Regions from separate parts of the Pseudomonas sp. PF05 genome, predicted to be linked through region 2. Evidence: riboswitches for the same ligand, from Rfam matches in the RefSeq annotation. Region 2 holds a riboswitch; the other holds the start of a gene.

Region 1 (3,600 bases), on a different contig from region 2:
CCTTGACCGATGTGATGTAGTCCGGCACCAGGTCGCTGCCGATCTCATCGCGCTCGTTCACCGCTGTCCAGAGCGCGCCGCTGCGGGGCTCCCAAGCCAGGCCGTTGGGGTTGCGCAAGCCCGAGGCGAAGATGCGGTGATTGCCGCTGGCACGATCCACTTCCCAGATGGCGGCGCGACCTTCTTCGGCCTCCATGCCGTTTTCCGCGACGTTGCTGTTCGAGCCAGTGGTGACGTACAGCTTGCTGCCGTCGCGGCTGGCAATCACATTCTTGGTCCAGTGATGGTTGATGGAGCCCCCCGGCAAGTCGACGACCTTGGTCGGCTGTGCCTTGATCTGCGTGTCACCGTCCCGATAAGGGAAGCGGATCAGCCGGTCGGTGTCGGCCACGTACAGGTCATTGCCGACCAGGGCCATGCCGAACGGTGAGTTGAGGTTTTCCAGGAACACCGTGCGGGTTTCGGCGATGCCGTCGTGATTGGCATCGCGCAGCAGTGTGATGCGATTGGGGCTGGGCACGCCGGCACCGGCTCGGCCCATGACTTTTTTCATCACCCAGCCCCGGATGCCCTTGGCATCGTCCGGCTTGGGCGGGGCGTTGGTTTCGGCCACCAGCACATCGCCATTGGGCAACACATAGAGCCAGCGTGGATGATCAAGCCCTTCAGCGAACGCGCCCACCTGCAGGCCCTGGGCCGGGGTCGGCTTGGCGCCTTGCGGCCAGCCGATGGCTTCGGCGATGTTGACGGTGGGGATGAGGGTCTTGTTCGGCTCGGGCAGTTTCGGCGCTGGACCGGTGCCGTCGGACACTTGCAAGGTGGACGACTCGCCACAGGCGACAAGTCCGGCGGCAAGGGCGACGATCAGAAGATGAGGTGGCTTGAGCATGCTGGCTTCCCTATGAATGCATGTAGTTATTCATAGAGGAGCGTAGACGCGTGATGGTTCAACCGCGGGTAGGCCCGGTCAGCCAGGCAAGCAAGCTCCCTGTGAGAGCTTGCTTGCACAGTTCCTTGTCGAATGAATCAACCGTGGGCCTGTTTGAACAGCACCGCAATGCCAGGATGGTAATGACCGGCTTCGTTGCGCAACTTGCGGTAGGCGTAAGGGAAGTACCAGGCCACGGCGCAGGTGTTTTCCTTCTGCAGGTCGTCGATCATGTCCTGCAATTCTTCGGGCGTGGCGCTTTGCTGGGCTTTTTGCGGCGAGACGAACAGGCAGCCTAGCTTCAGGTCGCTGGCATAACTGATGCGCTTGGCATCGCTGGTGGCTTCCAGCAGCGGCTGCGTCAGGTTCAGGTTATTGACCTTGGGCCAGCGCTGAGTGGCCTGGATGAAGGCGCGCTCCTCGGTGTTGGCGATGAACAGATCGGCGCTGACGTTGCGTTCGCCTTCTTCATTCTGCTTGCGGGTCGGCGCGTTCTGCAGCGTGACCATCTCAGCCATCCAGGCGGCGGCCGACAGCAATCCGAGGTTGGCTTTTTCATCGAACCAGTAAGGCGTGTCGTTATCGCCACGTACGGCGTTGTAGCGGTCGATACAGTCAAACCAGCGTTCCAGCATCGGGCGCAGGAATTCCAATTTCGGATTGCTGATGAGCATGCCTTGCATGTTTTGCCCTCTTGTTGTTGTGATATCGGGTCGTAATGTCGCTTTGATATCACTTGCTGCAGAATCACACAAGATTGGCGTCATTTTATTGATCGGCGCCAATGATTGCCCCGACAGGCGGCTTTAATTGACGCTCCACCCCCAACCCTCTAACCTTCGCGGCTTGTTTCAGGTGCTCTGTGGCTGCGGTCGACAGAGTGAAACAGGGAAGCCGGTGAGTGCACACGAACCCGGCGCTGCCCCCGCAACGGTAAATGAGTCAACGCTGCGCTTTGTGGCCACGCAGGCCACTAACCACTGTGTCGCAGACATGGGAAGGCGCGCAGCCAGGCACCACGCCGCTCATGAGCCCGGAGACCGGCCTGATTCATCCAACGGCATCACGGTGGGCGATGCCAGGCTTGTTGCCGTCTTTTTTTGTGCCCGCCCGCCGTTATCCAATCCAAAACGGAGGCTTCCCATGACCGACTCCCTCATCACCGATACGTCTGATCGCGACGAACGCCACCTGGCGCGCATGCTGCGCAAGAAAGCCGTGATCGACGAGCGCATCGCCAACTCGCCAAATGAATGCGGCTTGTTGCTGGTGCTGACGGGCAACGGCAAGGGAAAGAGCAGCTCGGCGTTCGGCATGCTTGCGCGGTCCATGGGCCACGGCATGCAATGCGGCGTGGTGCAGTTCATCAAGGGGCGCAACAGCACTGGTGAAGAACTGTTCTTCCGTCGTTTCCCGGAGCAGGTGCGCTTTCACGTCATGGGTGAAGGGTTCACCTGGGAAACCCAGGACCGCCAGCGCGACATCGCTGCCGCCGAAGCCGCCTGGGCAGTATCGCGCCAGTTGCTCAGTGATCCGTCCATCGGCCTGGTGGTGCTCGACGAGTTGAACATTGCCCTCAAGCACGGTTACCTCGACCTCGATCAAGTGCTGAGCGATCTGCAGGCTCGCCCACCGATGCAGCACGTGGTGGTGACCGGTCGCGGCGCCAAGCCCGAGATGATCGAGCTGGCCGATACCGTGACTGAAATGGGCATGATCAAGCATGCGTTCCAGGCGGGTATCAAGGCGCAGAAAGGCGTCGAACTGTGAGCGATCCCGCCATGACCCGCCGCCACTGTCCGGCGGTGCTGATCGCAGCGCCAGCCTCGGGCCAAGGCAAGACCACCGTGACTGCTGCGCTGGCCCGCTTGCATCGTAACCAGGGGCGCAAGGTGCGCGTATTCAAATGCGGCCCGGACTTCCTCGACCCGATGATCCTGGAGCGGGCCAGCGGCGCGCCGGTCTATCAGTTGGACATGTGGATGGTTGGCGAGCAGGAAAGTCGCCGACTATTGTGGGAAGCCGCTGCCGAAGCGGACCTGATCCTGATCGAAGGGGTGATGGGGCTGTTCGACGGCACCCCGTCAAGCGCCGACCTGGCGCGACATTTCGGCGTGCCGGTGCTGGCGGTGATCGATGGCACGGCCATGGCCCAGACCTTCGGCGCGCTGGCCCTGGGCCTGGCCCGTTATCAACCCGACCTGCCGTTCGCCGGGGTTCTGGCCAACCGGGTCGGCACCTTGCGCCACGCGCAATTGCTCGAAGGCAGCCTGACCGAAGGCCTGCGCTGGTACGGCGCGCTGTCCCGGGAAACCGGCATCGAATTGCCCAGCCGTCATCTGGGGTTGGTCCAGGCCAGCGAGTTGAACGACTTGGACGTGCGCCTCGACGCGGCCGCCGAGGCCCTGGCCGGCAGTTGCGAAGTGGCGCTGCCGCCAGCGGTGGAGTTCGCCGCGCCCGAGGTGATCGCCGTTGAGCCGTGGCTCGCCGGTGTGCGCATCGCCGTGGCCCGTGACGAAGCGTTTGCCTTCACTTATGGCGCGAGCCTTGATCTGCTTCGAGCCGTGGGCGCGCAGTTGAGCTTCTTTTCGCCGATGCATGACAGCGAACTGCCCGAGGCGGACAGCCTTTATCTGCCTGGCGGTTATCCAGAGCTGCACCACGTTGCGTTG
Region 2 (3,600 bases):
GGTAGCAGACCACGTCGCTCTGGCTGCGCTCGCTGCGCCAGGCCAGGTCCTTGAAACTGATGGGGCGGCTGATGATCCGTCCGTCCAGTTCCGGCAAGGCTATGTGCATCGCCAGGTCCCGTGGTCCCAAGCCCTGCTCGCTGGCACGCCAGCCGGGTTCGTTGTCCTGGGCGCAGATCGCCTGGATCACCGGGATGTTGCGACGAAACGGTCGCAGATGCGCAGCTTCGGGGCTGGATTGAGCAAAGCCGGTGGTATTGAGGATCACGCCCGCCGCCACTTCGTCCAACCAATCCTCTACAAGTGCAAGGCAAGCAGGCTCCTTGAGGCTGGCCACGGCAATCGGCAGCGGATTGAGCCCCGCCGCTTGCAGGCGCTGGCAGAACACGTCGATGAACGCGGTGTTCGCCGCTTGCAGGTGGGAGCGATAAAACAGCACCGCCGCCACTGGCTGCCCGGCGCTCCAGTCGGCTTGCCAATCGTCGAGGTTGGCGCTGGTTTTGCGCGGGTGATAGATGGCCGTGCGCGGCAAGGCCTGCGGCTCGGTCCACGGATAATCGCGGCCAAACCATTGGCTGCCCAGGTTGTGAAACAGGTCCAGGGCATTGCCCAGCCCGCCCTGGCGCAAGAACTGCCAGAGCCGGTCGCGGTCTTCGCAGGGGACGTTGCTCAGGTCGCTGAGCTCCGGGTCCGGACGATCATCCCCCGGCACCAGGATCAGCTTCACCCCGCGCCCGGCCAGTTCCATCAGGCGCTCGATACCGTAGCGCCAATAGCCGATGCCGCCATGCAGCGACAGCAGGATGACCTTGGCGTGGCGCAGCACGTCTTCGACATACAGATCCACCGAAGCGTGGTTTTGCACCTGCATCGGGTTGGCGAGGCGAAACTGCGGATAATCATCCGGCAACTGCTTCGCCGCTTCGGCCAGCAGCGCCAGGCTGGAGTCGCCGCTGCACAGGATCACCAGTTCGGCGGGGGTTTGCCCCAGGTCGGCAATGTTGTCATCCGACACAAAACCGCCGGGCTGGGTCCTGAGCAGGTGCATGGCTTAGGCGCCGAGGGCGGCGCGCAACTGCGCTTCGAGCAGCGCGGCGTCAAGCGCCTGGCCGATCAGCACCAGACGGGTGACCCGCGCTTCCTCGGCGCCCCACTGGCGGTCGAAATGCTTGTCGAAACGCGTGCCGACGCCCTGGATCAACAGGCGCATCGGCTTGTTTGGAATCGCCGCGAAACCCTTGACTCGCAGTACGCCGTGCTGGACCACCAGTTGCGTCAGCGCGTCGAGCAACAGGCTTTCGTCAGCCTGGGGCAGTTCGATGGAAATGGAATCGAAGGCGTCATGATCGTGGTCATCATCGTCGCCATCGTGGTGATGGTCGTGATGGCTGTGGCGGCCGTCGATGTGTTCTTCGGAACCGGCGCCCAGGCCGATCAGCACGTCCAGCGGCAGGCGACCGCTGCTGGCTTCGATGACCTTGACCGCCGGTGGCAGCTCTTCGGCGACTTCCTGGCGAACCTTGGCCAGGTCTTCAGGGCTGATCAGGTCAGCCTTGTTGAGGATCACCAGGTCGGCGCTCGCCAGTTGGTCGGCGAACAGTTCGTGCAGCGGCGATTCGTGGTCCAGGTTCGGGTCGAGTTTGCGCTGGGCATCGACCTGGTCGGGGAAGGCGGCAAAGGTGCCGGCGGCCACGGCCGGGCTGTCGACCACGGTGATCACCGCATCGACGGTGCAGGCACTGCGAATTTCCGGCCATTGGAAAGCCTGGACCAGCGGCTTGGGCAGGGCCAGGCCGGAGGTTTCGATCAGGATGTGGTCGAGGTCGCCACGCCGAGCCACCAGTTCGCGCATCACCGGGAAGAACTCTTCCTGCACCGTGCAGCACAGGCAGCCGTTGGCCAGTTCATAGACGCGGCCGTTGGCCTCTTCTTCGGTGCAGCCGATGGAACACTGCTTGAGGATCTCGCCGTCGATGCCCAGCTCGCCGAATTCGTTGACGATCACGGCAATACGCCGGCCCTGGGCGTTGTCGAGCATGTGCCGCAGCAAGGTGGTTTTACCCGAGCCGAGGAAACCGGTGACGATGGTGACGGGGAGTTTGGCCAGTGTTTTCATCGGATGCCCTTTGGCAAGGTGGCGGGCAAACGGGACGACGACCGCTGGCACAGGCGTGCGCGGAAGATTTCGCCACCGGATCACCCCGCCCGGTTGTAGTGAGAATCTGTCTCGAGGCAGGTCTCCTGGCTGACGGCGGGCCAATCTTTCGACTGGCAATTGCTGCGCCTTCCCGTGTGCCCGTTTAAAGAGGGCATGCACAGTGGCCTTGCAGAAACAGCACCGTTCACAGTTGCGGGGGCAGCCGCGGCTTGGACCGCGTTCCCTTCTTAGCTTCGGCGCATGCCGAAGAACCTCGAAGGCGCAAGGCTACGCAGGGTGTGGTGGCGGGTCAATCGCCGCAAGTAATCTGCATGACGCCGTTGTGGCGAGGGAGCTTGCTCCCGCTCGGTTGCGCAGCGACCGTAAAGAACCGGGGGCCGCTGCGCAGCCCAGCGGGAGCAAGCTCCCTCGCCACAACAGCATGCTCGCCGCGCCCCTTGTACATTGACGCCCCGCCCCCGCCCATGCTCTCCTGTGCATGGTTTGCGTAGCGGGTTCTGCTAGCTCAAATTCTGGCGTCCGAAGTTGGGCTAGCAGAACCCGCTACGCAAACCACTTGTCATGGGTGCCCTTCACAGGGTGAAACGGGAAACCGGTGAATCGTGTGCTTTACTCCAAAGCCACGTCAGTCCGGTGCTGCCCCCGCAACGGTAAGCGAGCGAAGCGTCTGAACCACTGTGTCCGCGGACATGGGAAGGTGACGCTTGCAGGCCAGGCGCAAGCCCGGCCCCTCGCAAGCCCGGAGACCGGCCCATGACTCATGCATCAACAAACCCGCGGTGGGCGGGCGCTGTTCGAACCTTGGTGGGCTTTCGCCCGGGGTCTCATCGCGCTCATATCCCCCACTGAACAAGAACAGAGGGAAGCGCCATGTCGACCATCAGCAGCACCGCCCGCACCGCCAGCAGCACCACCACCCTGAGCCAACGCCTGAGCGCCGCGATCCTGGCTTCGATCCTGGGCGCGGGGCTGGTCTATTTCGCCGGTTTCTCCCACATCGAAGCGGTGCACAATGCCGCCCACGATACCCGCCACAGCGCCGCTTTCCCGTGCCATTGAGAACTGACGCCATGATCAAGCGTATCGCGCAGACCGCTGGTTTCAGCGGCTTGCTGGCCGCCCTGCTGCTGACCCTGTTGCAAAGTTTCTGGGTATCGCCGCTGATTCTCCAGGCGGAAACCTTCGAGAAGGCCCCGGCGACCGAGGTCCATGAACACGCCGACGGAGCGGCTCATACCCATGATGCCGAGGCCTGGGAGCCGGAAGACGGCTGGCAGCGCGTGCTGTCCACCACCGGCGGCAACCTGGTGGTCGCCGTGGGTTTTGCCCTGATGCTGGCGGGCCTGTACACCTTGCGCGCACCGACTCGCACCTCCCAGGGCCTGCTCTGGGGCCTGGCCGGCTATGCCACGTTCGTCCTGGCGCCGACCCTCGGCCTGCCC

The links. Region 2 has a riboswitch for cobalamin ahead of cobW (cobalamin biosynthesis protein CobW). Riboswitches for the same ligand answer to the same signal wherever they lie in the genome.
Region 1: another riboswitch for cobalamin. It lies ahead of cobO (cob(I)yrinic acid a,c-diamide adenosyltransferase); the one in region 2 lies ahead of cobW (cobalamin biosynthesis protein CobW).

Annotation. Positions count from the first base shown of each region.
Region 1 is NZ_JBWLPW010000004.1:35,377-38,976, reverse strand. It holds gene AC09SL_RS09220 (PQQ-dependent sugar dehydrogenase) at 1-889, opposite strand, end outside; gene AC09SL_RS09215 (hypothetical protein) at 1,027-1,611, opposite strand; cobalamin riboswitch at 1,765-1,991, shown strand; gene cobO (cob(I)yrinic acid a,c-diamide adenosyltransferase) at 2,072-2,698, shown strand; gene AC09SL_RS09205 (cobyrinic acid a,c-diamide synthase CobB) at 2,710-3,600, shown strand, end outside.
Region 2 is NZ_JBWLPW010000001.1:628,085-631,684, reverse strand. It holds gene cobN (cobaltochelatase subunit CobN) at 1-1,048, opposite strand, end outside; gene cobW (cobalamin biosynthesis protein CobW) at 1,052-2,116, opposite strand; cobalamin riboswitch at 2,215-2,429, opposite strand; cobalamin riboswitch at 2,705-2,927, shown strand; gene AC09SL_RS02780 (CbtB domain-containing protein) at 3,029-3,217, shown strand; gene AC09SL_RS02775 (CbtA family protein) at 3,229-3,600, shown strand, end outside.